Regions from separate parts of the Natranaerobius thermophilus JW/NM-WN-LF genome, predicted to be linked through region 1. Evidence: riboswitches for the same ligand, from Rfam matches in the RefSeq annotation. Region 1 holds a riboswitch; the other holds the start of a gene.

The links. A riboswitch is a leader RNA that binds a small molecule or an ion and turns the genes downstream of it on or off. The one in region 1 is predicted to bind tetrahydrofolate.
Region 2: it holds a riboswitch for tetrahydrofolate, as region 1 does, so the genes downstream of both, NTHER_RS12485 (folate family ECF transporter S component) here and NTHER_RS00915 (folate family ECF transporter S component) in region 1, are expected to answer to the same signal.

Annotation. Positions count from the first base shown of each region.
Region 1 covers NC_010718.1:180,187-196,816, reverse strand. The annotation lists gene NTHER_RS00960 (Mini-ribonuclease 3) at 1-80, opposite strand, end outside; gene cysS (cysteine--tRNA ligase) at 77-1,474, opposite strand; gene cysE (serine O-acetyltransferase) at 1,461-2,129, opposite strand; gene NTHER_RS00945 (IS110 family RNA-guided transposase) at 2,387-3,586, shown strand; gene gltX (glutamate--tRNA ligase) at 4,049-5,515, opposite strand; gene ispF (2-C-methyl-D-erythritol 2,4-cyclodiphosphate synthase) at 5,706-6,182, opposite strand; gene ispD (2-C-methyl-D-erythritol 4-phosphate cytidylyltransferase) at 6,179-6,937, opposite strand; gene NTHER_RS00925 (PIN/TRAM domain-containing protein) at 6,949-8,049, opposite strand; gene NTHER_RS00920 (CarD family transcriptional regulator) at 8,214-8,699, opposite strand; gene NTHER_RS00915 (folate family ECF transporter S component) at 8,862-9,401, opposite strand; THF riboswitch at 9,475-9,573, opposite strand; gene NTHER_RS00905 (methyl-accepting chemotaxis protein) at 9,873-10,727, shown strand; gene NTHER_RS00900 (nucleoside triphosphate pyrophosphohydrolase family protein) at 10,951-11,349, shown strand; gene pssA (CDP-diacylglycerol--serine O-phosphatidyltransferase) at 11,515-12,171, opposite strand; gene disA (DNA integrity scanning diadenylate cyclase DisA) at 12,193-13,284, opposite strand; gene radA (DNA repair protein RadA) at 13,289-14,668, opposite strand; gene NTHER_RS00880 (small, acid-soluble spore protein, alpha/beta type) at 14,838-15,029, opposite strand; gene NTHER_RS14970 (M23 family metallopeptidase) at 15,208-16,143, shown strand; gene NTHER_RS00870 (RtcB family protein) at 16,212-16,630, opposite strand, start outside.
Region 2 covers NC_010718.1:2,637,985-2,654,614, forward strand. The annotation lists gene megL (methionine gamma-lyase) at 1-568, opposite strand, end outside; gene NTHER_RS12440 (spore germination protein) at 1,075-2,637, shown strand; gene NTHER_RS12445 (GerAB/ArcD/ProY family transporter) at 2,634-3,713, shown strand; gene NTHER_RS12450 (Ger(x)C family spore germination protein) at 3,714-4,877, shown strand; gene NTHER_RS12455 (ISNCY family transposase) at 5,062-6,426, opposite strand; gene NTHER_RS12460 (heavy metal translocating P-type ATPase) at 6,676-9,186, shown strand; gene NTHER_RS12465 (ArsR/SmtB family transcription factor) at 9,443-9,799, shown strand; gene NTHER_RS12470 (heavy metal translocating P-type ATPase) at 9,896-12,070, shown strand; gene NTHER_RS15400 (prepilin-type N-terminal cleavage/methylation domain-containing protein) at 12,201-12,578, opposite strand; gene NTHER_RS15405 (type II secretion system protein) at 12,675-13,112, opposite strand; THF riboswitch at 13,375-13,470, shown strand; gene NTHER_RS12485 (folate family ECF transporter S component) at 13,563-14,120, shown strand; gene NTHER_RS12490 (flavocytochrome c) at 14,310-16,109, opposite strand; gene NTHER_RS12495 (response regulator transcription factor) at 16,307-16,630, opposite strand, start outside.

The sequences.
Region 1 (16,630 bases):
TCCCCTAAATAAGCTAAGCTTTGAGGTGAAAATTGACCCGTTTTTGTCTTTTGTTCTATAGTTTTTTCAAATGCTTTCAAGTTCGTTTCCACCTCACTCCTTCAGGAGTATCCTCTAAAATAATTCCTCGGTCACGAAGTTCATCTCTAATTGCGTCTGCTCGTTGAAAATCTTTTTGTTTGCGAGCTTGCTCTCGTTCTTGAATTTTTTGCTCTATTTCTTCCGGTAATATTTCATCTGTTTCTGGCAGGAGCCCCATAACTTGATCAAATTCTAACAACAGGTCATAAGTGTTTTTGAAAACTAGGGCATTCTCTCCTCCATTTCCAATATAGCTGTTAATTTCTTTTGCTAATGAAAATATAACAGCCAGTGCACTGGCCGTATTGAAATCATCATCCATAGCTGCTTCAAATTCTGTTCTAGCTTGTTTTAGATATTCCATAATATCTTGCTCTTTATCCGTAAGTTCTTGTTCTCGACTTTTTTCAAGATAAAACTTAAGATTATTGTAAAAGTTATCCAATCTGTCTAAGCTGCTTTTTGCCTGTTCAATTAATTCATCGGTAAAATTAAGAGGACTTCTATAGTGAGCACTCATTAAAAACAATCTTAAAACACGAGGATCATACTTTTGTCTAAAGTCACGAACAGTTAAAAAGTTCCCCATAGATTTCGACATTTTTCGGTTATCAATCTCTAAATAACCTACATGCATCCAATACTTGCAAAAGTCTTGTCCTGTAGCGGCCTCACTCTGAGCCACTTCATTTTCGTGGTGTGGGAAAACTAAGTCGGATCCCCCAGCATGGATATCCAGGGGCGTATCCAAGTATTTCATGCTCATAGCAGAACACTCTATATGCCAACCTGGCCGACCTTGACCAAAGGGGCTGTCCCAGGCCGGTTCCCCTTCCTTTTTGCTTTTCCATAAAACAAAGTCTGCAGGATTTTTCTTACGATCATCCACTGCCACTCTAGCACCAGACACCAGCTCTTCAGGGTCTTGTCTGCATAATTTTCCGTAATCGTCAAAGGCTGCTGTATCAAAGTAAACGTCTCCTCCTTGACGGTAGGCATAACCTTTATCCAGAAGATCCTGGATAATTTCAATAATTTCGGCTATATGCTCAGTAGCTTTCGGATGATGGTCTGCATCTTTAATACCTATAGCACGAGCATCATCAAAGTACTCACTAGTGTATTTCTCTGCTAACTCAGCAACAGTTATCCCGTCTTCATTAGCTCTATTAATCATTTTGTCTTCTATATCAGTAATGTTTTGAACATAAGTCACTTGATAACCTTTGTAATCTAAATATCTGCGTACCACATCGAAAATTAAAAATGCCCTGGCATTTCCGACATGAAAATAATCATATACTGTTGGACCACAAACATACATATCAACTTTTCCTTCTTGTTTGGGGACAAATTCCTCTTTCTTTTTTTTCATTGTATTAAAGAGCTTTATGCTCATTTTCATGATCACCTCTCTTGATATCTTCTATTTCAAAACGCAACTTTTCAATTTTTCTTTCCAAATATTCAATTTGTCTAGCAACAGGGTCTGGAAGCTCGTGATGATTCAGATCCACATTATTGAGTCTTTTCCCCTTTCTCACCACAATTCTTCCAGGTACTCCTACCACAGTCGAATCGTTAGGTACATGATCTAATACTACAGAACCCGCCCCAATTTTTACATTATCTTCAATGGTAATTGGTCCTAGCACCTTGGCTCCAGCTCCTATTACCACGTTATCCTTTAAAGTAGGATGTCGCTTACCTTTTTCTTTACCTGTACCTCCTAAGGTGACTCCTTGGTATAAAGTGACGTTATCACCGATTTCAGCAGTTTCGCCTATGACAATTCCCATTCCATGATCAATGAAAAAACTCTTTCCAATTTTCGCCCCTGGATGAATTTCTATACCTGTCAACAATCTATTGATCTGAGATATGAATCGCGCAATTAAATACCCTCTCTTATTATATAAAAAATGAGCCATTCTGTGTAGTAAAATAGCATGAATACCGGGATAACACAAGAGGATCTCTAATAAAGATTTGACTGCAGGGTCACGTTCAAAGACTGCCCTGATATCACTCTTGATTGTTTGAATCATAATAACACCCCTTGTCTGTTATAGTTATTTATAGAAGGGCAGGAAAGCCCCTCTTGGATCACGTAATAATAAAGTAAAGGTGGCCATCCGGGGAAAGACCAAACACCCCTAGTTAGTACGACTACTTAAAAAAGAACTGTCTTCCCCGGATACCATAAGTAGCAGTTACGGACTATAGAGAAGTTGTGCCTCGAGCACTGATGCTAGACAAGGCTTACCTCTGCTACTAAATACCATCACCTTAAGGAGGTCTTAGAATGTACTTTGTTGGGATTGATTGGGCTGATACAAAACATGATATCCTGGTCATGAGTGGCGATGGTAGAGAACTAGATAACTTCACTATTCAACATTCTAAAGATGGTTTTGAAACTCTAAAAAACAAGCTATTAAAACATGATGACGATCCTGAAAACTTCTATTGCTTAATTGAAACTAAACATGGACTTTTAACCCAATATCTTTTAGAAAATAACTTCACTGTTTATTCTGTTAACCCCAAACTAGTTGATGCTAGAAGAAAAGCTTCTGGGGCTAAAACTGACTTTATTGATGCTAAAATACTAGCTAATATGGGTAGATCAGAGCTCCATGACTTACATAAGCTAGAGCCTGATTCTGAACACATCCAAGAACTTAAAGTACTCACCAGAGATCAAGAAGCTCTTATACAAGAAAGTGCTAGGTTAACAAATAGACTGATTTCAACCCTGAAAGAATATTACCCTGTTGCTCTTGAATTGTTTTCTAAAATAACTCTACCTGTTTCTCTAGCTTTTTTAAGGAAATATCCTACTCCAAAACAGGCTCGAAAAGCTAGTAGAGATGAGATCTTTAAGTTTTTAAAAAAGCAAAAACATCCTAACCCTACGTCTAAAGCTAATGAGATCTTCACAAAGCTTCAAAAACCTAATTTAGAAGGAAACAGAGCCATTTGTTCTGCCAAGTCTAAGTTTTTATTTACTATCCTAGATCAGCTAGAGCCTTTATTAGAACATATTGATGAGTACGACAAGGAAATCGAGAAACTTTTTAAGTCCCACTCTGACAGTAAAATTTTCGACAGCATACCAGGTGCCGGTAAGCGAATTGCACCGAGGCTGCTGGCAGAGTGGGGAGACGATCGCAGCCGTTATGCTGACGCCTCGGTGGTACAGGCCCTTGCGGGAACTTCACCAGTACTCCATCAAAGTGGCAAAATGCGTATTGTAAAAAGGCGACACTCTTGTATTAAGCCTTTTCGAAACGCTTTACATCAGTTCGCTCTACAAACTACAAGGTGGATCCCCTGGGCCAAAGACTATTACTACAAAAAGCGCAAAGAAGGTAAACAGCATCATGAAGCTGTAAGGACTCTAGCTAATATTTGGGTTAGGATACTCTTTGCTATGTGGGTAAACAAAGAGCCCTACAACGAAAGCAAGTTCATAAAAGCTAGAGAAAAACACGCTGCTTAATTTAGTTTTAAAAGAGCAAAATTTCAAATTTGGATTACTGTATCCTGTGTTTCCAAAATTTTACAGAGTTTTATCCTTTACATAGAGAATCTTTTCGCAAAGTGATTCCAAAAGCTATAAGTAACAGTTTTTTATAAACTTTTGATTATCAAAAAAACCGCCTCTGATAAACTATACAGAGACGGTTTTACCGCGGTTCCACTCTGTTTACGCATAATGCGTCAACTTTGGCATGATAACGGTCTCTAACCGGCTTTTCATACTAATGGCAAAACCCACTTTCAAAAAAGCATTTGGAGGGGCAATTCGCTGGAAACAATATCCTTTCAGCCCATGGGATATCTCTCTGTAGGACCAGCTACTGATTCCTCCGCATAAAATTATCTTAGATTCAGTTCGTTTTTATGTCAATAATAATTATTATTTATGAATATAAACTATTACATACCTCTTGTCAATATTTTAACTTTGAATTTGTGAAAGAGTGCTATTCACTCTATTAATCGCTCGTTCTCGGCCCAATAAAGAAATTAGCTGATCAAGCTCAGGGCCGTGCATTTGTCCACTCACTGCAATTCTTACAGGCATAAAAAGCTGCTTACCTTTGACACCAACCTGCTTACCGGCTTTATTAACTGCTTTCTTGATAGCTTTAGGATCCTCAAAGGAGTCTAAATCATTAAATTGATTAATAACTTCTGAAAGTAATTCAGGAACGTGGTCCTTCTCTAAAAATTCTACTTCCTCACCTTTAAGGTCTACATCGTCTCCATAAAAGATTTTTAACTGTGGAGGTAATTCCGATAGCATATCAATTTTTTCCTTGACTAAATCCACAGCAGAAACGAACCATTCCCAATCGTGCTCTAACTGTTCTTGCGACACTAGGTCGGAATTAATTAAATATTCTTTAGAAAGGTTAAGCAATCTTTCTGTATCCGCCTCTTTAATATAGTGTGAGTTCATCCAATTTAATTTATCCACATCAAAGACTGCGGCACTTTTCGAAACTCTACCTATATCAAATAATCTAATTAGTTCATCTTGGGTAAAAAGTTCATCTTCTCCAGGCGGAGACCAACCTAATAAAGCTAAAAAGTTTACCATTGCTTCAGGTAGATAACCTTTTTCTCGATATTCCCCTATAAAGGTGTCACCATGACGTTTACTTAGTTTTGCTTTATCAGGACCTAAAATCAAAGATAAATGTCCAAATTCAGGAGTCTCAAAGCCCAGAGCCTCATAAATCATTACTTGTTTGGGAGTATTGGAAAGGTGATCTTCTCCCCTTAAAACATGGGTAATGTTCATTAAGTAATCATCAACTACACATGCAAAATTATATGAAGCCATGTCATCACTTTTTATTAATATAAAATCTCCGATCCCATCACTTTCAAAGTCTACTTCACCTTTTACCAGATCGTTTACACGAATAGTCTGATTTTCTGGAACTTTAAATCTAATCACTGACTTACGCCCTTCATTTTCTAATTCTGCTCGTTCCTCGGAGCTGAGATCGGCACATTTGCCGCTATATCTAGGCATTTCACCTCTAGCCCTCTGAGCTTCTCTCATCTCTTCCAGCTCTTCTTCGGTACAGTAGCAATAATAAGCCTTTCCAGCTTCTAATAATTTATTGGCATATTTGTGATAAATATCTTTTCTCTCACTCTGTCTGTAGGGACCGAAATCTCCACCTTTTTGGGGGCCTTCATCCCAATCTAATCCCAGCCAACTTAACGCTCTAAAGATTATCTGTTCGTATTCTTCAACTGATCTGTTCATATCAGTATCTTCTACTCTTAATATAAATTCTCCATCAATATGTCTAGAGTACAACCAGTTAAATAATGCGGTACGAATGTTGCCGATATGGATCTGTCCAGTAGGGCTTGGAGCAAATCGCAACCTCGCTTTATTAGTCAATTGGTATTCCCCCTCTTTTTCAATTTGGCGCTGTTTAGTTTTGAAATTGAAATTTCAGTTATCAACATTCAACTTTAATACAGCAGCCATCAATTTAAAAACTTCTATGTTAATGTGTGTTATCAATTCAAATCAGTTCTTGTAAATTATATCAAAGCTACTATTTATCTACAATAGCCATGAACAGGCTTTAATACAGTCTTTCCATTAACACCACTGCTTGTGCCATAATACCTTGACCCGAACCCACGAAGCCCAATTTTTCAAAGGTAGTGGCTTTAATTCCAATCTGACTAGGGTAAAGATCTAAAACATCACTAATAGTAATTCTCATTTCGTCAATATATGGTGCCAGTTTTGGTTTTTCTGCCATAATTGTACTATCTAAATTTATCAACTGATAGCCATAAGAAGTAATTAATTGATAAGTTTTTTTAAGTAATACTTTGCTATCTATCTGATGATAGCGAGGGTCGTCATCTGGAAAGTGTTTACCGATATCACCTAGAGCCAGTGACCCTAACATAGCATCCATAATTGCATGAATTAACACATCTGCATCGGAATGACCTTTCAAGCCAAGGTCTGATGGAATCTGAACTCCACCTAAAACTAAGTCTTCACCTTTAACCAATTTATGTACATCTACTCCATGTCCTATTCTCATATTTGCTCCTCCCGTTTTTTCAATATCTCTTCTGCCATAAACAGGTCTTCTGGAGTTGTTACTTTAATGTTTTCAAAACTTCCTTGAACTACAGACACCTGATGACCCATTTTTTCTACTAAAGAAGAATCGTCTGTAGCTGTAATGTTTTGTCGAAGCGCCCACTGATATGCATCTTTAATCAAAGTAGATTTAAAGGTTTGAGGAGTTTGAACTTCTATCAAGGTATTTCTGGGAAGAGTTTCTTTAACTTTAGGAACTTCATCTCCGTTACTTAAACTCTTGACTTTTAATGGGTACTGCAAGCTTTTAATAGTATTTTTTACAGGGACCGCGACAATAGAGGCACCTGACTCTTTAGCTTGAATCAGACTGTTTTCAATATTTTGTTGTGTAATTAAAGGCCTAGCCCCATCATGAATTATTGTATAGTCGCTTTCTTCAGAAACCCGTTTCAATCCTTCATAAACAGAGTCTTGACGTTCTTTACCCCCTGAAAGGACCTGGATATTAACAGTATTTTCAAGATCTTTATAGGGGTAGACTACATTTTCCCAACAGAATCTTTCTTCTCCCGATGCTACAACTAAAAAAATTTCCTTAACACAAGGAAGGCGGGTAAACACCCGCCATGTTCTTGCCAAAATCGGTTGACCTCTCAAATTAAGGTACTGTTTATTTATAGACTGACCCATTCTCGACCCTTGACCGCCTGCTGGTAAAATCACTGAAACATTTAAGTTTGAATTACACAAGCTTTTTCACCTCATGCATGACTTTTATCCAATTGATATTTAGGCTTTGCAAATATCATTCTTCCTGCAGCTGTTTGTAGTACACTTGTTACCATAACTTCCAATTTTTCTCCAATATGTCTCTTTCCGCCATCAACTACTATCATAGTTCCGTCATCTAAATAAGCAACACCTTGGCCGGCTTCTTTGCCATCTTTTATAACTTTGACGGCCATTTCCTCGCCTGGCAATACCACAGGTTTAACTGCATTTGCCAGTTCATTGATGTTCAAAACCGGCACCCCTTGTAATTCCGATACTTTATTTAAGTTATAGTCATTGGTGATAACTTTACCACTCATCACCTTGGCTAGTTTCACTAGTTTGCTATCAACTTCGGATTCATCCACATCGCCTTCATAAATTTCTACATCAATAGAGTCTTCCTTTTGCATCTTATTTAAAATATCTAAGCCTCTTCTCCCACGATTGCGTTTAAGTAGATCCGAAGAGTCAGCTATGTGACGCAATTCTTCTAACACAAACTCAGGTATCATCATGGTCCCCTCTAGAAAACCAGTTTTACATACATCGTAGATTCGGCCATCAATGATCACCGAAGTGTCAAGAACCTTAATAGTGGACTTGTTCTTCTGATCTTCCTTAGCAAAATATTCGTTTTTACCTGACTTAAGAAAAGTCATCAAAGTTAATAACTCTTCTTTGCGATTAAAAGTAAGGATAATTCCCAAATAACCCATGAACAAATTAACAGCCAGGGCCAGATAAATTCCAACCCAAGGAATTCTGTATATAGGAATACTAATCAAATATCCAAGTAACAAACCCAACAACAAACCAAAGGAACCCAGCAAAATGTCTCTAGTAGGTATTGGACGCATTTTTCTTTCTATCCATTTAGTTAGCTGAATTACTCGTTCCATCATCATAGGGGCAATAAAATAAAATATCAGTCCTAAAACAGCTCCACCTAATAATGTTATCCCCAGGACAGTAGATTCACCAAGGTCCATTCCGCTTACAGCGTCTAGAGTAGTCAGTCCATAGGAAAGTTGATAGCCTGCCACAAAGCCTATAATTGTCATTAATATTCTAACCGTACGACGAATCACTCAAATTTCACCTCCTTTGCCTTGTCTAGTTATTATACCCTAAAAACTAATCAGCTTTCAATATTTCGAGTAAATTCAGTTAAGTTTGTTTGAATAAGCTTTTTTAACTTGATAATTTTTTGGCGGTTAAAATGATAATACCCCTGTTAATCACTTTAATATGATTATGAAGTTGTTAATAAAGTATCATTTATAATTTCATGAGCTTGTTCTTCTTCAATATCCTTAGCAAGAACTAATTCACTAACTAATATTTGCTTGGCATTTTCAAGCATTTTCTTTTCACCTGTTGAAAGACCTTTCTCATCATCTAAAAATACCAGGTTCCTAATAACTTCAGCGACTTGGTAAATATCACCGCTCCTGATTTTTTCTAAGTTAGCCCTGTATCTTTGATTCCAGTTGTGATTTACATTAGTTTCCTCAGCTTTTAAAATAGCCAAAACTTTTTTTACACTATTTTTATCAACGATTTCTCTAAGTCCTATAGCATCAACTCTTTCTTTGGGAATCATAACTTTCATATCTCCCACAGGAATCTTCATAATATAATACATGTGTTTTTTACCTAAAACTTCCCGTTCTTCAACCCCTTCAATAACACCCGCGCCATGCATGGGATAAACCACTTTATCCCCTTTTTTAAACACATGAATCCTCCTCTCAGAACACCAGTATATAAAATATGATAACACATTGGCATTTGTAAGTCAAATTAAAATAGTATATCACACGACTTTTTTATTGTCAACAAATAATCATATAATAAGACAAGCGTAGCTAATTATGTATTAGCTACGCTTGTCTTATTTTTAACTATGATTATGAGCAAAGATTGTATTCCATTTTAATGCAATCATCTTAATGAGAAGAGAGTACAAGGGAATATTAATGGCTTGGCTAATTAATCTAGCAGGTATTGTTACTGCAAAGGGAATTCCAAATAAAGTGTTTTGAAAATATGGGGTCAAAAGTAGACTGGTCACAACTTGGCCAACACCTATTGCAAGAATTAATTTCGGAAATGTTAAATTATCTTTCTCACATTGATATAGTAATAATCCTGGTATAAAACCTGTTAAAAAAGCACTTAAAGTGAAGTGGGGCATATATGCTCCCATGGGAAACATCATAAAACCTACTACATCTCCAATTCCACCAACTATACCACCAGCTATTGGCCCAAAAAACACCCCTGTTAGAATAACCGGTAGAGCTCCTATACCTATACGAACAGCTTCTACACCGCCGAAATTAATTCTTAGTGAACCATAACGGGTAAGGATTACATTTAAGGCAATCAACAAGGCCATAAAAACCAGATCTCTTGTGGTAAACTTTTTCTTAAACACTCTTTCCCTCCTTTCTCTTTTGTGTGGCGGCTTACTGCCACACTAAGAGAAAGGGGGCTTTCTCTTAAAATGTGGCAGCGAACGCGAGATCTTATCGCAAGTCCTTTCCAGGACTTTCGTCTGGAGGCAACGTTCCATCCTCCAGCACTTAACGCAAGACCCCTACTCTGCCTTAAGTTTTATAATAACACAGAATTATTTTTGCGGCTAGTAAAAACAATTTGTGATTTTCTTAACTTTATGACATTTCGACAATCTTTTGATATATCAGGAGGAAATATTTACTAAATATAGAATTGTTTTTTGTAGTTGCAATACAGGGTTGTATTTAAAGTTAAAAGCTGATTCTGTAAAATTTGAATTTATTCACTCAATAGAAAATTTTACAGTACAACAACTAACTAAATATAACAGCACCTTTAATAATAGATAATTAAATAATGACTTAATTTAAGCCTAGGGGGGGGTTGAATGAATGTAGGAATTGTTGGCGGTGGCAATGGTGGTGAGTCTTTACTAAAACTTTTTCGTGATTTAGATGATGTTAATATCTTTTGGGTCTGTGACATTAATACAGAGGCACCTGCCATTGTTCTCGCAAAAGATATGGGTATAAGAACAATTTCGGATTTTAATGATTATATTAACACGGATTTAGATGTAGTTATTGATGTGACGGGAGTGGCTAAAGTAAATGAACAACTGAAAGAGCTAGTTCCCCATGGAGTCAGCATCATGGATCCATCAGCTGCCAATCTTTTGATCTACACTGTAGAAGATAGGGAGCAAATGAACGAAAATCTAAAGGCTCAAGCCGATCAATTGACTGATGTAGCTAACACTCTTAGTTCCAATATCCAACAAATAAAATCTTCCATGGAAGAAATTACTACAGGAGCAGAAAACTTGGCAAATTTAGGACAAGATTTAAGCAAACGAGCTAAGGATGCTGAGTCCGATGCTAACAGTATTAATGAAGTTTTAGAGTTTATACAAAAAATAGCGAATCAAACAAGAATAATTGGCTTGAACGCCGCTATAGAAGCTGCAAGGGTTGGCGAAAAAGGAAAAGGCTTTGGAGTTGTCGCCACTGAAGTGAAAAAATTAGCCGATGACAGTAGTAATTCTATCCAAGAAGTTGAAGAAACTATAACAAGGGTTGTAAATCATATCAAGGAAATGAATAGTGAAATCCAAACCAGCAGTGATGTAGCTGAAAGTCAAGCTGCTTCCACCCAGGAAATTCTTGCAAGCGTTCAAGAAATGACGGAAATATCAGAAAATCTTATTTCAACAGCACAAAATCTCTCGGAATCAAACACATAGTCTGATTTGGGATTGATTTGATCTTATTTTAGCCATTAAGCTTAACCCTCTAATCATCTGTCAATATTTTTACTTTGCCACAAATAGTAACTTACATCAATTATTGTCACACACTGACTGCATTATAATGGGCCTGTTCATTGACAAAGGTTAAACTTATTTTTATAATGTTGTTACATTACTTTTTATAGCATTAATAATGCAGAAAGTGTGGTGACATAAATTGGGCACTCAAAATAATTGTCAAGATCTTCAAAAGCAAGTCTCTCAATTACTCTTACGACATAAAAGTATTCTAGACAATATTACTAAATTCCAAGAATCTAACGCAAGAGTCAATCGAGCTGTGATTAAGTCCGTAACTAATTGCGGGTGTTTACAAGTAGATGCTGATAAACAGGTGATTCCTGAAAGTGCTACCATTGAAGATTTTCATAAACACCTGAGTACACACTTAAAAGGCGATCTCTGCGATAACTGCCATGAAGTTTTGACCAACGAAATTGGTAATCACTTATTTTATATGGCAGCATTGGCTAATACATTGAATATTAATCTCAATGATGTCATTGACAATGAAAGCGATAAAATTTCTACTCTTGGTTTTTTTAATCTTACATAAAAATATTGATTTAAAAAGCTAATAAAAATAAACCGGCCTTTATCCGGTTTATTTTTATTTACAACAGTTTAGATGTACCAACCTGAAACATTGGATGTGAAATTGAAAAGTTCAACTATCAACATTCAACTTACACATCCTAAATTTATTTTAATACCACATTCATTAAATAATTAATTTGACAAAACCACTTATAAAATAAATACTCAATAAAAATAAAAACAATAAAGGAAATAATATAAACAAGATAATAATCCCTAAAAAAATAAGATACCACCAGTACTCATTTGGCAAAGTTACCCCTTTAAAAGAAGGATAAGGTACTTCACTAATCATTAAAAGTGATAAAATCACAGCTAACATTATTACCAATATAGCACTAAACGGGGCAATGTAAAAAGAACCTAAAACCAAAATTCCTCCTGCAATTGTAATAGGTATTCCTGTAAAGTCTTCACCACTGGTTGTTTCCACATTAAACCTGGCCAAACGATAGGCACCACATATCAAAAATAAAAGAGCTGTAATTGTAAATAAAGTTGTTATCAGTGGGCTTGTCTCAGAATTATTTGCCCACATAAAATAACCAGGTACTACTCCAAAAGATACCACATCACACAGGGAATCAAGTTCTGTTCCAAAATCACCTGACACCTGAAATTTGCGAGCCACTTTTCCATCTAAACCATCAAGAACCATGGCAATTATCACAAAAGAAACAGCTGTACTATAATATTCGCCAGAAATCAATAGGATGGCGGCAAAACCCACTGTCAAATTGGCTATAGTCAATATATTTGGTAGTATTTTTTTAATATCCAAGAATTAACCTCCTCCTACAACTTATACATATCTATCTATTAAAGCTTGCTCTCTAATCCTTCGTAAACCATCCTTTATCACTCGCGCTCTAATTTCCCCTATACCTTCTACGTCATCTAATTCTTCTATTGAAGCATTTAATATTCCTCTCAAATCGCCAAATCTTTCAACCACATTTTCCACAATATTTATAGGTAAACGAGGAATTTTATTCAAAATTCTAAAACCACGGGACATGACCTTTTGATCTAAATAACTAGCTTTCTTTGGATATCCTAAAGCTTCTAATATTTTTTCAGGCTCTAATAATTCATCTGATTCGATCTCCGAAATTTTATTTGATATTTCCGCAGGCGAATAATGCCCCTCTGAATTATAATAATCCTTAATCAACAGATAACTGTCATCTTCAACATTCACAATTAGCTCATCTAGCTGCATCTTCACCAAACGTCCCTCAGTCCCCAATTCGGTAATGTATTTTTCTATTTCCTTTACTATCCTCATAACCATTTCAGATCTTTGAATCACTTTCACCACATCAGCTAAAGTCACTGATTCTTCAAATTCTAATGCCGAAAGATTAGTCAAATCTTGATCCAGTACAGATCGGTATTTATCCAGAGTTTGCACTGCTTGATTTGCCTTTGTTAAAATCACACCAATATCACTCATAGCATATTTCCAGTTATTATGGTAAATAGTAATAATATTTCTCCTTTGGGATATTGCAACTACAGTCTTTTGAGTTTGTTTAGCCACCCTTTCAGCTGTTCTATGTCGAATTCCAGTCTCACTGGAAGAAATATTGGAATCAGGGTTTAGATGAACATTGGCGTAAACGATCTTTCTTGCATCACTACTCAAAACTAAAGCCCCATCCATTTTGGCTAACTCATACATATTACTGGGAGAAAAGGTGGCATCAATTTTAAAGCCCCCTGTAATGAGCTCACGCACCTCTTCATTGTCACCTAATACAATCAATCCCCCAGTTTTTGCCCTTAAAACATTTTCAAGTCCTGCTCGAAGCCCCGTCCCGGGAGCTAGCATAGCCAGAGTATCTAAAAACTCCTTATTATCATGTAATTTTGATAAATATGTCAAGCGCAATCACCTACCCTGATAATATTTCTAAAACATCTTTCAAATAGGATACCGGATAAATCTCAATGTTTCCTTGATGATGATTTAAACGGCAAGCTTCGGGTAATATTGCTTTTTTAAAACCCATTCTTTCTGCTTCTAAAAGGCGTTTTTCTGGTTGATTACATGATCGTATTTCACCTGTTAAACCTATTTCTCCCATGACAACTAAATCTCCCGGAAACCCTTGTTCTTTAAAGCTAGAGATCAAACTTAGAGCCACAGCCAAGTCGGCTGCAGGTTCAGCTACTTTAGCACCACCAACCACATTAATAAAAATATCGTCACCTACTAAGTGCAAACCGGATTTTTTCTCTAAAACGGCAGTTATTAATGCTGCTCGGTTACTGTCAATACCTGTGACAACTCTTCTGGGAGTGCCTAGTTGACTGGTACTGACCAGAGCTTGAATCTCTACCAAAAAGGCCCTTGTTCCTTCTAAACTGGGTAAGATAGCAGAACCTACGGTGTAGTCTGGTCTTTTCCTTAAAAACAATTTGGACGGGTTAGTAATTTCCTGTAATCCAGTTTGACGCATTTCAAAAACACCAATTTCTATGGGGCCGAATCTATTTTTTATGCTTCTCAATATCCTATAGTCTTGATGATGATCTCCCTCAAAGTATAAAACAGTATCTACTATATGTTCTAAAACTTTAGGGCCGGCTATTTGGCCTGCCTTAGTAACATGCCCAACTATCAAACAAGCAATTTCATTTTCTTTAGCAACTGAGTGTAAAACTGCTGCACAGTGCTTAACTTGGGATAAACTTCCAGGCGGGGCTTCAATTTCAGGAGTATATAATGATTGAATAGAATCAATTATTAATATTTGTGGTTTTTGTTCATTTAATCTATTTTCTAGTTCCCTGAGGTCTGTGATAGAAGCAAACAATAAGGATTCAGAGTTTAGTCCTAGTCTTTCACATCTTAGTTTTAATTGAGACAGTGATTCTTCACCAGAAACATAAAGGGTACTGAAATTTAATGTATCCAAATTATGAGAGGCTTGCAACATCAGGGTACTTTTACCTATCCCAGGGTCTCCTCCAAAGAGAACTACTGAGCCAGGTACAATACCTCCACCTAAAACTCTATCAAGTTCATCGATGCTTGTACTCATACGAGGTTCTTTTTCTAAGTCAATCTCTGACAAGGTGATTACTTGAGAAGATTGTTCTGATTCAGATGAACCAATGTTAGATTTATGCTTATTATCGCTCGGTTGTTGATATTTTTTTTGAAATGTATTCCAATTAGAACATGCAGGACACTTACCTAACCACTTTAATTCCGTATGTCCACAGTCTAAACACATGTAATATATTGTCGATTTTTTCAATTTTTCCACTCCCCTTGTTAATAAAATTATATCACTATTTTAGCCATAAAAACAACAAGCGACGACCAAGATTTGGCCGCCGCTTGCCTGGGAAGGCATGATATTGTTAAAGGGAGAGGAGTTAACCTGCCTTCATTACTATCTTAACCCAGTTCGTCTGGGTTTATTCATCCTTGCCTTAAAACCCTTGATTTTGATCTCGCATCATCTGTTCAGCTTTTTCAATGGCCAACTTGGTTAAGTTCCCACAATCTCGAGATGGAACACTTCCCCAACCTTCTCGGGCCACTGTATCAAAAACTCCCAGCTCTTTGGCCAGTTCATACTTCAGCTCTTCACTCATGACACCTCTATTTCGCCTACGTGCCATTAGAGCGACACCTCCATTAAATTTAAAGGGTTTTAAGGCTATTTTTAGTTTGTGCTGAACAAGCTCAGGATAATATAGGTAATTTTACGCTATAGAGTATTGTTTTACATTTGAATTTAAAAATATTATAATTTAAAAAGTACAAGTAAATAATACAAAAGAAGTGGAGGAACTAGAGATGAAACCAAAATTTGTAAAAAATACCAGAGGGAGCTCTCAAAAGCAGTTTCGACATTTATTTATACCCATTTTGCTTGTTGGCATTATCCTGACAGCTGGTTGGATTTATTTGGATATTGACGATATCCAAGGAACGAACCCAGTAGCAGGTGATAATGGAGAAAAAGTTAAAGATGAAGAAAACAAAGACAGTGAAGAAACTAAAGACGTGGTATCAGAAGGTGATGAAGAGGAAGTAGTTAACGGTCAAAAAGACAAAGAAAAACAAGAAACGGAAAATGGTAAAGAAGAAACCGATCAGGAAGATGCAGATCAAAGCGCAGAAATACCACCTTCAGAAGAATGGGACCGAGACTTAATCGTATCTAAATTAGACCATTTTATCTCACCTATTGAAGATGCTGTAATTACTTATGCTGATAGTCACTTACCGGGTGCGGATAGAGCTTATCGTAATGGTGTCCACGAAGGAATAGATTATTTTAATGAATATGTAGGCGTTCCAATAGAAATTGATACTCCAGTTAAGTCTGTCGCTGAGGGAGAGGTAATCAGAGCAGATCATGATTTTAAGGAGCTAGAAAAGTCTTATCGTGATGAATTACTTGAAGAAACAGCAGAACTTGGTAAAACACCAGAAGATACTTTGGACAAGCTCAGAGGAAAGCAAGTTTGGGTGGAACACGAACATAATATTGTCGTCAGATATGCCCATTTAAACAGCATTGAAGCACACATAGAGGAAGGTTACCAAATAGAGCAAGGAGAAGTTCTCGGTGGTGTAGGGAATACGGGGACTGGAGCTGCAGCAGAAGGAAGAGATGACGGCCCACACCTCCATATGGAAATATGGTTGGGAGAAGATCAACGCTTTTTAGGAGAAGAAAAATCCATTGACGAAACGCGAGAGATACTTGTAGAAATCTTTGAGTAAAACTACAAGATGAACTCTGAGGAGTTATTAAAATAAATAAAAAGCCAGGTCGCCCCTGGCCCTTGATATTAACCTTTTATCACACCGATGGGGCGCAACCTGGCTATTTTTTTAGTTAAACCGATATCGCAAAGAGTATTAACCACTTCATCAACATCTTTATAAGCTTGAGGAGCCTCATCTATTACATTTTTAACCCCCGGTATACTCATTTCTATCCCATTCATCATTTGTTTGAATTGTTTTTTGGTGATACTTTTTTTGGCCTGCTTTCTTGATAGCTGACGACCCGCTCCATGATTGACCGAATAAAATGTACGTCTCAGATTTTCTGTACCAAGCATAATATAAGATCCGGTACCCATAGTTCCTGGGATAATGACTGGTTGTCCCGTGTTTTTGAATTTTTTAGCTAAGGCAGAGTGACCTGCCGGGAAAGCTCTAGTAGCTCCTTTTCTGTGTACAAGTAATTTTTGATTATCTATTG
Region 2 (16,630 bases), 710 kb from region 1:
AAGGAGTCATAAAGGTGTTGTCTACTACAGTTGTAATGTCGTCCTTTTCCTTTGCAATTTTCACAACTTCTTCCAGATCAGTGATGGAAATAGTTGGATTCGCAGGAGTTTCAGTATAAATCACCTTTGTATTATCTTTAATAGCAGCTCGGATATTTTCAGGCTCACTGGTATCAACAAAAGTTACTTCAATGCCCCAGTTGGGTAACAACTCGTCAAACAGAGAGTGAGTACAGCCATATAGTGTATCTGAGGCCACCATATGATCTCCACAATTTAATAAATTCATCACAACAGCAGACACAGCTGCCATACCAGATCCTAATGCTATAGCATCATCTCCACCTTCTAGGTTAGCCATCTGCTTTTCAAGATTTTTTTGAGTTGGGTTACCCAATCTAGTGTAGATGTAGCCAGCCTCTTCACCGGCAAATCTAGCAGCTCCTTGTTCAACATTGTCAAATACAAAGGTTGAACTTTGATAAATTGGGGTCCTAAGAGCACCCGCTTCGTTCTTTTGACCTTCATCGGCATGGACAATACGAGTAGTTAATTTTGAATCTTTCATTAAAAACACCTCCACTTATTGTATTTGTGTCATCTATTTATATGCAATAACTGTGCCAGCTTCAATTAATTCGGCAAACCATTGGCTCTACTTCCCTATATCACAGGTTTTGACGAGTTTGGTTAATTTTTATTTAAAAAGCTGTGCAATAAAAACACTTCCTCTTCTGGAAACATGCTGTTCCAGAAGAGGACTAGGTTTGTAAAGAAAGGTTTCCGCCGGAAATAATTCGTTCCATTTTACGCTATGCCATGAACAAATTTGCAGTTTGAACACAGTTAAGCATTATTAAATAATCTTAACATTATTATAATAGTTTTGGGACAGCCATACTACTAGAAATTATTGAGATTTTTAAAATTCTAGCAGATTCTTCAAATTCCAGTTTTTTACTTTTCACCCTCTTTTTCACCTTCAAGGAGCAATATATACCTTATTTATAACATAATGTATATTTCATTTCACTACGTAAAAAATAAAAAAAATTTATGGGAAGGATAATAATAATGTTAAACATTATACAAAAACTTATTAAAAAAAAACGTCCCTATATAATGAGTACAGAAAAATTAGATGATAGTAACAATACGAAAATAAGTAAAAACTTTAATTATAATCACAAACATCTTAAGAATATCTTCGAAAACAGTGATGACATTTGCTTCCGGAATTTTATCACTGATTCGAATGCAAATGTACTTACACTATTTATCGAGGGGTTAGTAAACGAAGAACTGGTTAATAGTGACATTATTAAACCACTACAGTATAACTCAACTAAAGAGAAAAACACAGATGAAGCTTCTCCAGAGACTATCAAAAAAAGATTATTTACAGTAGGAACTGAAGTACAAACCAAAACTTGTTTCAATCAATTAATCGAAGAAGTATTAGATGGAAAAACAGCTATAATTATAGAAGGGCTTCCACAAGGCTTTATTATTGATTTAACTCAATGGGAAAACAGAGGAATTGAAGAGCCAATTAATGAGCAATCAATCAAAGGACCAAGAGAAGGGTTTACTGAAACCCTTCGAATCAATACATCCCAGTTAAGAAGAAGAATTAAATCACATCATTTTAAGATTCAACAATTTAGAATTGGTAAGCAAACAAATACAAATATAGCAGTAGCTTATTGTGAAAATATCGCTAATCAAACAATTGTCAATGAAGTAATTAATCGTATAAACAAAATTGATATTGACGGCATTTTAGAAAGTAACTATATCCACGAGTTAATTGAAGAAAGAACAATCACTATATTTCCGGAAATGATAGACACTGAAAGGCCGGATAAAGTAGCAGGACATCTCTTAGAAGGTAAAATAGCCATACTTACTGATGGTACTCCTTTCGCAATAATTCTGCCAGTTACATTAAGCGAATTTTTTCATACTCCTGAAGATTACTATACTCGCTATATTTTCTCCTTTGTACAAAGGACTTTAAGATTTGCTAGCTTTTTTATTGCTACTTGCCTACCATCTATTTATGTTCTTATGACAAAATTTCATTATGAAATGATACCTGTAGATATTATATTTTCAATTGCAGAAGCTAGAGAAGCTGTGCCTTTCCCACCACTGTTGGAAGTTTTGTTAATAGAAGTAATTGTAGAGTTTTTGCGTGAAGCAAGTTTAAGGTTACCTGGGCCAATTGGTCAAACAGTGGGTATAGTAGGGGCCTTGGTCATCGGAGATGCTGCAGTTAACGCTGAACTTATGAGTCCAGTATTAGTAATATTTACTGCTTTTAGTATGATATCTAGTTTTGTTATACCTAATTATTCAATGGCTTCTGCTCTGAGATTACTTAGGTTTCCAATTTTGTTTATGACAGGAATACTAGGAGGTTTTGGATTTATGATAGCCTGGTTTTTAATAGCTACACATCTTTGTAACATAAGCAGTTTTGGAGTACCCTTTTTACAGCCAATTGCTCCTTTCAAACTTTCTGAACAACGTGACACGGTTTATAGAATGCCATTCAGGTGGGTTAGAAAACGCCCCAAAGCAGTTGCAAATAAAAATATCAGACGTCAAAAAGGAGTTGAAGAAGAGGATTGAAAAAACACGAAAAAAAAGATATAAGTCAATTCCAATGGATTACTATAATTCTTGGCATGACAATTGGTATAGGAATAACAACATTACCCAGGGGGATTGCTACTGAAGCCGGTAGAGACGGATGGTTTTCTATTTTGTTGTCAACCTTGATAGTTATTATATATGCAAATATTTGCCTTTACTTTTCTCGCCTTTTTCCAGATAAAACTCTAGCTCAATCCAGCATAATAATACTTGGTAAGTTTTGGGGTACCATTCTGATCGTTATATATAGTTTATATGCCTTAACATTGTCCGGGTTGGTTCTTAGGTTTTTTATGAACATTGCATATGTGTATCTGGATATACAATATCCAATGGTATTTCATTTTATTATAATTCTCTCTGTAATTATATATATAGCAAGAAATGGTCTATCAACTTTATCTCGACTCAGTGAATTAGTTCTTTTTTATACACTACCCCTATTCATACTTTTTTTAATCCCCGTTTCATTAGATAAACATATAAATTTATTACCAGTCTTTGAAGGAGGGATTGTAGAACCAGTTAAAGCTATACAGGAACCTCTTCTTGCTTTTCTAGGTATAGAAATTATATTAGTATTTTATCCTTATCTAAATAAGAAAGAAGATGATGCTAAACTAACCAATATAGCAATAATTATTACCGGACTTATTTATACTTCAATCTTTATAGTCTCTCTAATGATGATGGGACTAGAGCAATTAAACCTGACTTATTGGCCATTTATAGAATATTTAAAAATTATTGATATAGCTGTTATAGAACGCATAGATACTTTGTTTATTCACTTATGGTTAGGCAAGGTAATTCTAGTTTCTTCCATTCAGTATTTTGTAGCTACTTTTTCTCTGGCTCACATAACAAATAAAGATTATCATGACATTTGGTCACTAGTGGCTTGGCCCATTGTATTATTTGTGGCACTAGTACCTCAAAATGTTCCTGAGACTGAAGAGTTTGCAGCTAACTTCACTTTATATGGAGGAGGACTAGTAATTTTAATTCCCATTTTGCTTATCATAACATGTAAATTGAGAGGTGTCAGATAGATGAGAGTTAATATAAATAAAAGTATAATAATTCTTATAATAATCTTTATTTTTAGTAGTTTAACAGCTTGTGATTTCGTTAACGAAAAAATTTTAGACGAACTTTCGATAATTTTAGCTATGTCCTTTGATTCTAATCCAGAAAATGATAATGATGACTACAATCCCCTTCTATTAACCACTTCAAATCCGCTATTTGCCGAAGAAGCTAAAGAGCCTGTCCGTGTTAAGACAGTTCAGGGTCGAACAATAGGAAATGCTTTAGATAACTGGCAACAACATAGAAATAGATTAATGGCTTTAGGAAAGGTAAATATAATGTTATTTGGAGAAAATATCACAAAAGAAAACTTTCCTAATACAGTTAAAGATATAAGGCAAATTCCAGAAATTGATGCAACATCTTTAGTTGCTTATCATCCTGGAAAAGCAAAAAATCTATTATACCAAAACCCTGTCGAAGACGGTAGAATAGCGGTTTTTCTAAGTGACATGCTAGAATTTGGAGCTGATGACGGACTAATACCTGAAGTTACCCTACATGAATTATGGACAGCAGTTTTAACAAAAGGTAGAGATGGATATCTCCCTAAAGTTGATCTAAAAGAAGAAGGTGATGAAATACCTTATATATCCGGGGCAATGGTTTTGACCGAAAATGGAAATAAGGCTACAACTTTGAATTCCGAGGAAACTAAGTTATTAACAACCATGCTAAATGAAAAAGCCATTCCCTCCTTTTCCTCAAACATTTTTGTTGAAGAAGAAGAAGGGTTAATAGAGTATAGTGTTCAAAACACTGATATGAACATTAATGTTGAATATAATAATGAAGTTTCTGTAGAAATAGATAATAACATTGAGGTTTACCTGGAAGAAGTACAAATCCCCGGAATTGAGATTATAGATAAAAAAACCTTTGAAACTATAGCTGAATTTGTAGCCAAAGATTTTATGGATAATACACAAAATCTTATAGCAAAATTACAACGACACAAAAGTGATCCAATAGGAATAGGGCAATATGTGAGAATACAACAGTCAGAATACTATTCTAAAGGCACTTGGAGAAATGATTATCCCGACATAGATATTGACAATAATTATACTGTCAATGTTTTTAGAGGAAGCACCTTATCCGAAACCTTTAAGCTAGAGCGTTAAATATAGTGACATTTTCCCCAGAACATTCTTGGGGTGACAAATCAAACTCTTAGAGTGAAACTAAAAAAATAACTGCAAAACAATTACATTACACCCTCTTTGTCAATGTTCTTTGAAAATGTCACCTAAAAACGCATAAATTTGTTCAGAGAAAATGTCACCCCCCAGGAAGGTAGACCGAGTTTTAAACTCGGTCCCTGGTATTTAGTATAGTATCTAAAAGTTCTTGATCAGTCAGGTCGTAGTTAAGATTTGTTCTTTCACTTTGTTTTCTCCAAGGGTGATTTTCATCTGGGACTATTCTATTTTTAGGTGATTGCGTTGTTTTAACTTTTTTGGTCATTTTAGTAGTTGAAGGCTTGTCCACAATTTGAGTTTCAAACACCATATCTTTATATTTTACTTTAACTCCAAATTTAGGATTAGATAGGACAGTAACTTTAGATTTAGGAACCAGTTGACTATTTTTATCTAAAATTTGATAGTAACTTCCTTCAAAAGAGAAAGTGGCACTGTTGTCCACAGTTCTTTTGAATTTAGAACAAAGTATATGATCAAGATTAATATCTTGATTTAAACAGGTAAAAGCCGATAGCTCATTTTCGGGCTTTAGGGCAAATCTTTTATTAAAATCAGGCAAGAAATCTTTTTGTAAAAATTCATTAGCTTTCTCCATGGTAGTTATATTGTGTAGCTTAAAAAGTGTGGGCAGTCTGCTTTGTAAAGTATCAAAAAGCCTTTCAACTCGTCCTTTTGCTTGTGGAGAGTTAGCAGGTATAATAGTGACTCCTAACTCTTCCATAGCTGCACCAAATTGAGTAGGCTTAACTTGTTTACCTGCGAGCTGTTCATCAATCGAAAGCTTGTCCGATTTAGGTGATCTAAAAATAGTGTGCTTATCGCTATAAAGACTTGCAGGAATACCATAGTTTGAAATTAACTGATGCATAATCTGAAAGTATCCCTCAAGACATTCATTTTCAACAAAAAATAATCCTAGCAAAGCTCCTGTGGCATCATCGATAGCAGCGTGTAAATCACAATCAAAGCCAGTGTCAAACCAGTCATAAGGTGAGGCGTCTATTTGTACTAAAAGTCCCATTCTGTCCTTGCGTTTGCGTCTGTGGTGACTCTTACTCTTTTTATGTTTTTTAGGACTAGAAATTCCAGCTTTACTAAGAATTCTATGAACAACTGGCCTACTGATAGAGATTTTTTCTCGCTCGTTTAAAAGTTCTGTAAAATGAGTGAAATTTGCATTTGGGTATTTTTCTAACTTTAGAGAAATGATATGTTTTTCAGTACTTTCAGGAACAGAATGATCAGGCTTTTTACCTCGGCTTTTATGTATGACAAAACTGGGTCCTTCTAGTTGCACTCCTTTCTTCAGTCGTTTAATTTGTCGATCACTGAGGTTCAAAGCTCGTGCTGCATCTCTAATGGTTAAGTAGCCATCAATTGTTTGATTGATAATATTTAGTTTTTTAATTTCTTCTTGGGTCATTTGATATGTCACCTTTTTAGTCATAGTGACATTTTCACAGAACATTCTAGGGGTGACAATATCACAGAACAATTACATTACATTACACCCTCTTTTGACTTAAAGATAAATATGTGTTATTGTATTATTTGACCCCACCCCATAGGGGGTGGATGATATAAATGGTAAGTAAATAGAAAGACCAAGCGAGAAGCGGTAGTCTGAGTTATAACTGTATAGCTATGACCGCATGTCTGCCAATTCGTCTGTCCGTTTATCTGCTCATCTCGTAAAATAGCAGGAAGGGGTGAAATAATGAATAATACAACTTTAAAATTAACTGGTATGACCTGTGCCAATTGTGCACAGCGAATTGAAAAACAGCTGAATAAAACCCAGGGAACAAACAGTGCCCAAGTTAATTTTGCCGTTGAAAAAGCTTACATCGAATACGATCCCACCCAAATCAGCGAAGATGATTTAATTAAAATTGTACAAGATTCGGGTTATGATGCTAAGTCGGAAGAACAAGATGAGAAAAATAAAAAAAATGTAGAACTTAAAATATCCGGTATGACATGTTCCGCATGTTCCCAGAGAGTGGAAAAGAATTTAAATAAACTAGATGGTGTCCATGCCAATGTCAATATCGCAACAGAAAAAGCTACAATAACTTATAACCCTACAAAAACCAGCCTAAACAGCTTAAAACAAACTATCAGAGATACCGGTTATGATATTGTTGATGAAGAACTAGAACAAGAAATCGATCCGGAAGAGGAAAAAATTAAAGAAGCTGCCGAAAGAATGTGGTGGTCTGTTGGATTTGCCAGTGTAGTAATGATCATCATGATGGTTCACATGTTTGTAACACCTATTCCCTATTATATTCCCATTATATCTGTATTAGGTTTTCCGGTAATCTTTATCTTTGGAAGGAAAACACATCAAGCCACATGGCGCGCCTTAAAAAATGGCAGTCCCAATATGGACACATTAGTAACAATGGGTTCTGCCGTACCTTTTATTTTAAACTTTTTAGGGATCATACTGGGTCTACCCATTACTTCATTTATTGAAATGGCTACAACTATCATGGCCTTTCACATGATCGGTAAATTCTTAGAAATCAAAGCCAAGGGTAGAGCATCCCAGGCCATCAAAAAGTTATTGGAAATGGAAGCTAAAACAGCCCGCGTCATTAGAGATGGAGAAGAAAAGGAAGTCCCCATGGAGGAAGTGCAGGTTGGAGATGTGATGGTGATACGCCCTGGAGAAAAGATTCCTACAGACGGTGTAGTTGTACAGGGTGAAAGCAGCATAGATGAATCAATGGCCACAGGGGAATCCATCCCGGTAAACAAAACTGTTGAAGATGAAGTTATCGGTGCAACTATTAACAAACAGGGGATATTGCATGTTGAAGCCACAAAAATAGGTAAAGATACATTTTTATCCCAGGTTATCAAAATGGTTGAAGAGGCCCAGGGTTCCAAGGTACCCATTCAAGAATTTGCCGATAGAGTTACAGGTTATTTTGTACCCGGAGTTATATTAATTGCTATAGCTGCCTTTATATCATGGATGGTCTTTCCCGATTTTCATGTATCAGTAGTAGAATATTTTGATTTTCCCTGGTCCACTATAGATTTACCACAGTTGTCCCTGGCCCTACTGGCAACTATAGCAGTACTGGTAATTTCTTGTCCCTGTGCCCTGGGGCTTGCAACACCTACAGCCTTGATGGTAGGTAGCGGACTAGGTGCCGAAAAAGGTGTCCTGATCAGAAAAGGTGAAGCAATCCAAACTATGAAAGATATCAATATAATTGCCTTCGATAAAACAGGCACTATTACCAAGGGAAAACCTGAGGTTACTGATGTCATAAACTACAATGGTTTTAGCAGAGAAGATATTCTCTTGTATGCAGGAAGTCTGGAAGCTTCCTCGGAACATCCTCTAGGTGAAGCCATTGTGGAAACAGCTAAAGAAGAAAACATCACATTCCAGCAGGTAGAAAACTTTTCGGCAATTACCGGTAAAGGGGTACGAGGAGAGATTAACAATAAAGAAGTGCTAGTTGGCAGTCGAAAGCTGATGGCGGAAAAAGATATTGAACACCAGCATCTCAACAGTGAGCTAGAAAGATTAGAAGATGAAGCTAAAACAGCCATGCTAGTAGCCATAGATGGTAAAATGGCGGGCATTGTAGCCGTTGCCGATACCTTGAAAGAAGACTCTATTCAAGCTATTGAAGAAATCGAACAACTAGGAATGAAAACCGCCATGATTACAGGAGATAACGAAAGAACAGCCAATGCCATAGCCAAAAAAGTCGGGATCAGCAGTGTACTTGCCGAGGTACTTCCCGACGGTAAGGTTGATGAAATCAAAAAGCTTCAAGATGAATACGGAAATGTAGCCATGGTGGGAGATGGTATCAACGATGCTCCGGCTCTAAAACAGGCAAATATCGGTATAGCCATCGGAACCGGAACGGATATAGCCATCGAAGCAGCTGATATAACCGTTATTCGAGGTGACTTAAGTGCAGTGGTATCTGGCATTAAATTATCCAAAGCTACCTTCAAAAAAATCGTAGAAAACTATTTCTGGGCCTGGTTTTACAATGCCATAGCCATCCCAGCAGCTTTCTTGGGACTAATTCACCCAATTATCGGGGCTGCTGCCATGGCAGCAAGCTCTATCAATGTAGTCCTAAACTCTACACGACTAAAGAAAGCAAAAGTAGACCCATCTTACGATAGGGAGGATTTAAAAGGCAGTCATCACAAAGGTGAACAGTCATTAGAAGCTAAGGTTTAAGTATAGAATCAAATTAATTATCAAAAGCAATTTGTAAGACCACCTGTGTGTGAAGTTAATTAATTGAAATAAACCCCACTCCATTTTGAGCCCGAAATCAAAAGGAGTGGGGTTTAAAATTTAAATTAAAAACTATAACTTCCCCAATTTTTTCTAGACAACCCCTTCCCCTTTTACAGGACTTTATGTTAGAATTCAATATAACAGTTGAACAGTTGTGCAAATGTTAACATCAAAAATAATTGGAGGGTTATCAGTGACCAAAAAAGATACATGTCAAGAGTTCTGTTTTGATAGTGAAGCAGTGGAGCATGTTCAAAAACATATGTTGAATGAACAGGATATTGATAAAATGGCTGAAACCTTTAAAATACTGGCAGATCCTACCCGGGTAAAAATTTTACATGCCCTGGCTCATAAAGAACTGTGTGTATGTGATATCGCAGTCACCCTGGATATGAAAGTATCGGCAGTTTCTCATCAATTGAGATTATTAAAAAGCGCCCGATTAGTTAAACAAAGGCGAGAAGGCAAGAATGTTTATTATCAATTGGATGATCACCATGTAGAGCAACTCTTTGAAAAAACACTAGAACACATCAAGCATCAATAACCGACATTACAGGATTCGGATTCAATAACTGCAGATACGCTTGTACTTGTTTTACTTTCTTAAACTTGTTGTGTTTCTGTCAAGGGAGGGGAAATCATGAAATATTATTTGCGAGGACTGGACTGTCCCAGCTGTGCAGCTAAAATAGAACGGAAATTAAATAACTTAAATCCAAATCCGAATCAAGAGATAAATATTAATCTTAACAATAATACTGTCGAATTGGACCCCGAATTATACGAGGAAGCTCAAAAAATAGTCGATGATATTGAACCTGGAGTGAAACTAATTCCCAAGGAAAATAACAAGGAACAACCCCATAATAACTATGAAGATGATCACAGTTCCAATTTAAAACAAGAATATTTAAAGATAATCATATCACTAGGATTACTAATATTTGGATTTATCTTTAGGGAAGAGCTGCAAAACACTCCATGGGCGATAGCAGACTATTCTGTATTTTTAATCGCCTATTTCCTGGTCGGCGGTCACGTTGTTATTTCTGCTGTTAAAAATTTAGTTCGCAGAGATATATTTAACGAAAAGTTCCTTATGACCATTGCTACCCTTGGTGCTATTTTGATTCAAGAATTACCAGAAGCGGTAGCCGTTATGTTGTTTTATGCAGTAGGTGAGCTATTCCAAGACCTGGCCGTTAATAAATCACGCCGCTCGATTTCTTCCCTATTAGATCTAAGGCCTGAGTTTGCCAACCTTATAACTGAAAAGGGTACCGAACAGGTCTCTCCGGAACAGGTGACACCTGGCGATGTAATTGAAATCTATCCAGGAGAACGCATCCCCTTAGATGGAAAAGTTTTATCTGGTGAGTCATACATTAATGCCAGTGCCCTAACAGGTGAATCCGTTCCAGAAAGTGTAGGCCCCGGTGAACAAGTAATGGCTGGAACTATCAATGAAAATAACTTGCTTAGGGTACAAGTCACTAAAGAATTTAATAACTCATCTGTCGCCAAGATTTTTGATTTGGTAGAAAAAGCAGCCGAACGAAAAGCTCCTACAGAAAAGTTCATCACTACCTTTGCGGCTTGGTATACGCCTGTAGTTGTAGGAGGAGCTGCAGTGTTGGCCACTATACCACCGCTATTGATTCCGGGAGCAGAATTTAGTGAGTGGATATACCGGGCATTGATACTTCTGGTGATATCTTGTCCCTGTGCTTTGGTACTATCCATACCTCTCGGCTATTTTGGAGGTATAGGAGGAGCATCGAGAGGAGGAATATTAGTAAAAGGTGCCAACTTTCTAGATGCCTTGATTGATGCCGATACAGTAGTCTTTGACAAAACAGGTACACTAACTGAGGGGACTTTTCAAGTTGTCAAAATTAATCCCAAAAACGGATTTTCAGACCAAGAATTATTGAACTATGCCTCTACAGCAGAAATTTACTCAAATCATCCCATCGCCAGATCCATATTACACGAAGCAAAGCATAAGTTTAACTTTTCTAGGGAAGAACTCAAAGCTAAAGTTTTAAAACAGCGAGAAGACAAAGGTTTCGGTGTAAAAACAACATTGTCAGATGGTAGTGTGATTTTAGCCGGCAGCGAAAAATTGCTGACAAAGGAAAGTATCAACATGGACTTAACAGATGAAAAAGACAATGGTGAAACTATCGTTCATGTGGCTGTAGACGACAAATACGTTGGTTACCTGATTCTTGATGATGAAATAAAAGCCGATGCGGCAGAGATTGTAGCCAAACTAAAAGCCAAAGGCGTTTCACACACAGTCATGCTCTCGGGAGATGAAGAACAAACTGCCAAGCGTGTAGCCAAACAACTGAATATAGATAAATATTATGCAGGTTTACTACCAGAAGAAAAAATTGAGATAATGGATGAACTAATCGCCAATAAGACTGGAGATGAGAAAATATTATATGTGGGTGATGGCATCAACGATGCTCCCGTAATCACCAGGGCCGATGTTGGTATAGCCATGGGTGCGCTGGGAACGGATGCTGCCATTGAAGCTGCAGATATAGTCCTAATGGATGATAATCTAGACAAAATTCCTTTGAGTTTAGATGTCGCCCGAAAAACCCGACGAATTGTATTACAAAATATCGTCTTCGCCTTGGGAGTAAAAGCAGCTTTTGTATCCCTGGGAGCTTTGGGAATGGCGACCATGTGGGGTGCAATTTTTGCAGATGTAGGTGTAGCACTTTTGGCAGTATTTAATTCTACCAGGGCATTGAGAACACCGGGAAAGCTATCCCAATACAATTCTGATTCTGAATAAATATCTGTGATTATTTGATTATATTAACTAAAAACCAGCCAGGAAAAGTAAGCATTTAAAGTGAACTTCCCGGCTGGTTTTAATTTGTCTCCAAGTATGAGCTTTTATATTAATCTTGTTCATTGAATTATCAATCGTTATTTCCTGGTTCCCAAGTTACTTCTACATCATTGACATCATCTAAATCCCAGTCAACTTCATCACAGTCAGGAAGTCTCAAATCATCTTCATCATCTACATCTATATATTTAGAAAAATCATCGAATTCGTCAATTTCTCCTTTATCTTCTAAATAGATAGCAGTTTTAATAGCGTTTTCCAATTGCTGCTTTTCAGCTCGGCAGGCCTCTTTTTCGGCTTCACCTATATAACTCATGACATTTGGTGCCACCAAGGCTATTAAAATTCCAATTATTCCAATGACTGCTATTAACTCAATTAAAGTAAAACCATTTTTGTCTTTAAACAGCCTTGAAACTTTATTATGTAATTTCTTTATAAAAATCATTTAATTCCCTCCTTTTTATATGAGCAGTTCTGTTAAGTTATAAGAACTATCGTACTTTTACGAACAATAAGCCAACTACTTTTAAGCTGAAACCAATTAAAAGGGCCATGGTAAGAAGGAAGGCCACCACGGTGGACTATCATCGTCATTGTCTCCCCCATTTTCATCATTATCGTCATCATTTCCCCCATTTTCTTCTTCGTTGTTATCATTACCATTTTCTTTACCATTATCTGGTTCTGTCAACAAAGCATCCAGCATATCTGATAAGTCGTCATAATCATCACATGAGTCAGCTGGATTGCCATCTATGTATTTTTCAATTTTCGATGCAATTTGTTTACTATTTTCTGCCTCTAAGTCATCTTCCGCAATTTCTCCTGTGGCAATAGCCGTTTGCAAGGCATCACTCACCTGTTTTTTTGCCGCGTCACAAGCCATTTCTTCAGCTTCATTAATATAACTCATCACATTTGGCGCAACCAAAACAACAAGAATCCCAATAATAGCAATTACAGCTATCAATTCAATCAAAGTAAATCCACGGGGATTACAGACACAGAAATCTTTTCTAGCTTTTTTAAAAATACAGTTCCCTCCTTTTCTTAAATAAGTTTATAATACAATTTTAAATTATAGTCCTTGTATATAATCCTAGAATTCTTTTTAAGCTTATTTATAATTATTTAGGACTTTTTTATTAATGTAAATAGGTCTTGCGACTCTTTTTAGACAAAAATCATTTTTTTAATTTGCTCTTGAATGTATTTTTGAATATGTTATAATGGAAAAAAGTGGTAGAGTAGGTGTCTCGCGTTAAGTGCCAAGGGATGGGACGTTGCCCTTGGACGAAAGCTATTAAGAGCTGCGTTGGGACATCGCGTTCGCTATCACATCAATAAGGAAAGAAAGTTAAGATTAACAAACTTCCTTCCTTTGATGTGGTAGAACTACCACGTCAAATCAGAGAAGGAGGTTTTATTTTTGAAAAACTTTTTTAAAAACCCACATGCCCTGGCGATCATGGGGTTATTAGCAGCTGTTAATGTAGTTTTAGGATTGGTAACTTCGGGTTTTACGATCTCTTTTGGCGGAATAGCTGGGGTAAAAATTGGTTTAGGTGGACTACCCATTATTCTTGCTGGAATTTTACTCGGTCCGCTAGCTGGAGGTGTAGTTGGTATTGTCAGTGATTTGGTAGGATTTCTATTAGTACCTATGGGCCCTTATATGCCGCATTTCACCTTAACGGCTGCATTAACGGGAATTATTCCTTGTTTGGTCCTAAAGCTTACTAATGGAAAGAGAGAGATACCAAGCTTTTTACACTTATTACTAGGAATAGGAATTGGACAAGCCATTACAACTGTTATTTTAGTACCCTATTTTTCATACATCTTATTTGGTCTGCCACTGTTGTACACAGTTCTCGGTAATGCTATCAGTCAGTTAATTAGTGTACCACTCTATGCCTATATTAGCTTATTTATTTTAAAGTCCTCAAAAATTAGATCCATGACAGACACCGCCTCACAAAAATAGAAAGCAAATTCCATTACGTTCTAAATTTACTAAGTGAGGTTATTTGTAAAGGCAATGATAATAGGCAGGCCGATCGCCTGTCTATTATATTCGCATTTGCCATCAAACTGTTACTTTTTAGAACAACAAAAACTGCACCCCAAAAGTATCCTATCACACTTTCGGGGTGCAGTCTTTTAACTTGAATATTTATTTAGAAACGTTATCTCCCGCAATTCTACCAAAAACTATTAAATCTGCTATAGCGTTACCACCTAAGCGATTGTTACCATGAATTCCACCAGTGATTTCACCTGCAGCATAAAGCCCTTCAATTATTTCACCCTCTGTATCAATAACTTGAGCTTCTTCGTTTATCTTAATTCCACCCATGGTATGGTGAATAGCAGGTGCCACTTCTTGGATATAGTAAGGTCCTTCTTTTAATTCTAATAGATCACCACGACGATTGAAGTCTTCATCTTCACCTTGTTTTACATATTCATTGTATTGTTCCACCGTATTTTTAAGTTCATCAACATCAATCTCAAAAAATTCTGCTGCCTCTTCAATAGAGTCAGCTTTAATTATCTGATCAGTTTCCTTCAGGTTTTCAAATTCTGTCATGTAATTATCCATATTACTATTTTCTTTTATATGGTTGTCCCACATTAGATAAGCTACAGACCCAGTTTGATCTAAAATAGCTTCAGAAATCACATCACGACGATCTAACTCTTCGACAAATCTTTCGCCTTCCTGGTTAACTAAAATAGCACCATCAAATCTAGTATCTGCAACATATGACAAGTGACCCGTTTGCGTATTACAAGTGGGATAAGTTTGAATAAACTCCATATCTACTAAGTCAGCACCTATTTCTTTTGCCATTAGAATTCCTTCACCAGTTGCTCCTGGAACATTAGTAGTATTATATCTATCGTCAATGTCTGGATTATACTTTTGAGTCATATCAATATTTGCACCAAATCCACCGGTTGCCATAATAACCCCATCTTCTGCCTCAATATTTGCTATTTCTCCTTCATGATCTTCCACTTTTACACCTACAACTCTACCATCTTCATCCGTAAGTAATTCTTTTGCTTCAGTATTAAATTTAATTGGAATCTCATCATCCAAAGCTCGTTCCTCTAAACTACTAATCAGTTCTAGTCCGGAGCCACCAATTGGATAAAGTGCCCTGGGCACTTCATGTCCTCCAAAATGCATAAGATAGTCATCGACAAATTCTACACCTACATAGTCTTTCATCCACTCCGCATCTTCAGTTACATTTTCTGCTAGTGTTTGCACAAGATCTTCATCTGCTTCATAATCTCCGCCTTCAAGGGTATCTTCAACAAATTGATCTACACTGTCATCAATATCTGGGTTTTCCTGAACCCAAGTGTTTGGAGCATTAAACTCTCCTCCAGATACTAGGGTGTTACCACCTAAATAAGGCATCTTTTCTAATAACACAACATCTGCACCTTGTGACTTTGCTTCAATTGCTGATACTAGACCAGCACCTCCACCACCAACTACTACTACATCATAGGTAGAATCAGCGATTTCAGAAGCACTATCAACTTCAACCATTTCCCCTTCAAAGTATTCTTCAGCACCTGCCTCTTTTAATGCATCTTCAACTGCACTAACTAGTGCTAAACTTGTGACAGTTGCGCCTGAAATGGAGTCTACATTAGTATTGTTGTTTTCCACAATGGCTGGGATAATTTCTTCAAATACTGGATCTGTTAATATCTCAGATTCTTCATGAGATAAAACTTCGATATCAGAGATATCTTCATCTTCAATTGTAACCTCTACTTCAATTTCTGCATTGTGTCCATATGAACTTCCCTCATATGTACCTTCTTCTAGTGCCAACTCTTCCTCTCCTGGTTCCTCTCCTACTTCCTTATCTCCATTGCATCCCACGGAGAATGTGAACAGCAGAACAAATGTTAACATAATTAATAATAAGTTTCTCTTTTGAAACATATACAACCCCCTCCTTTTAACTTGTTATACATTTCTTAACACAACCAAATTATAAGCTAAGAAACGATTTTTGTATTTGCACAAATTTCAGGTTTTTTGACTTTTCTTTAAGCTTGTATAATAGAGTCAAGCCTTTAAAAAATTAGAGGATAAACCCTTAAATGATTCAAACACTTTTGGGACAACCTCTTCCTTTATCATTTTATATACTTGTTCCTATAATCAAGAGGTGACACCCCTTCATATTTTTTAAAAATGCGGCTGAAATAATGTTGACTTTGGTAACCAATTTTTAATACTATTTCATACATTTTTATTCCTGGTAGATCTTCTTTTAACAGTTCCTTTGCTTTTTTTATTCGAACTCTAGTAAGGTATTCTTTAAATGAATATCCCAGCTCTTCTTTCATAAGTGTACTTAGGTAGCTTTTATTAATATTAAAATTTTTTGCTATTTTTTCCAAAGATAAATCGGATTTGTAATAATTGTCATGTATATGTTCCATGACCTTTTGTACTAA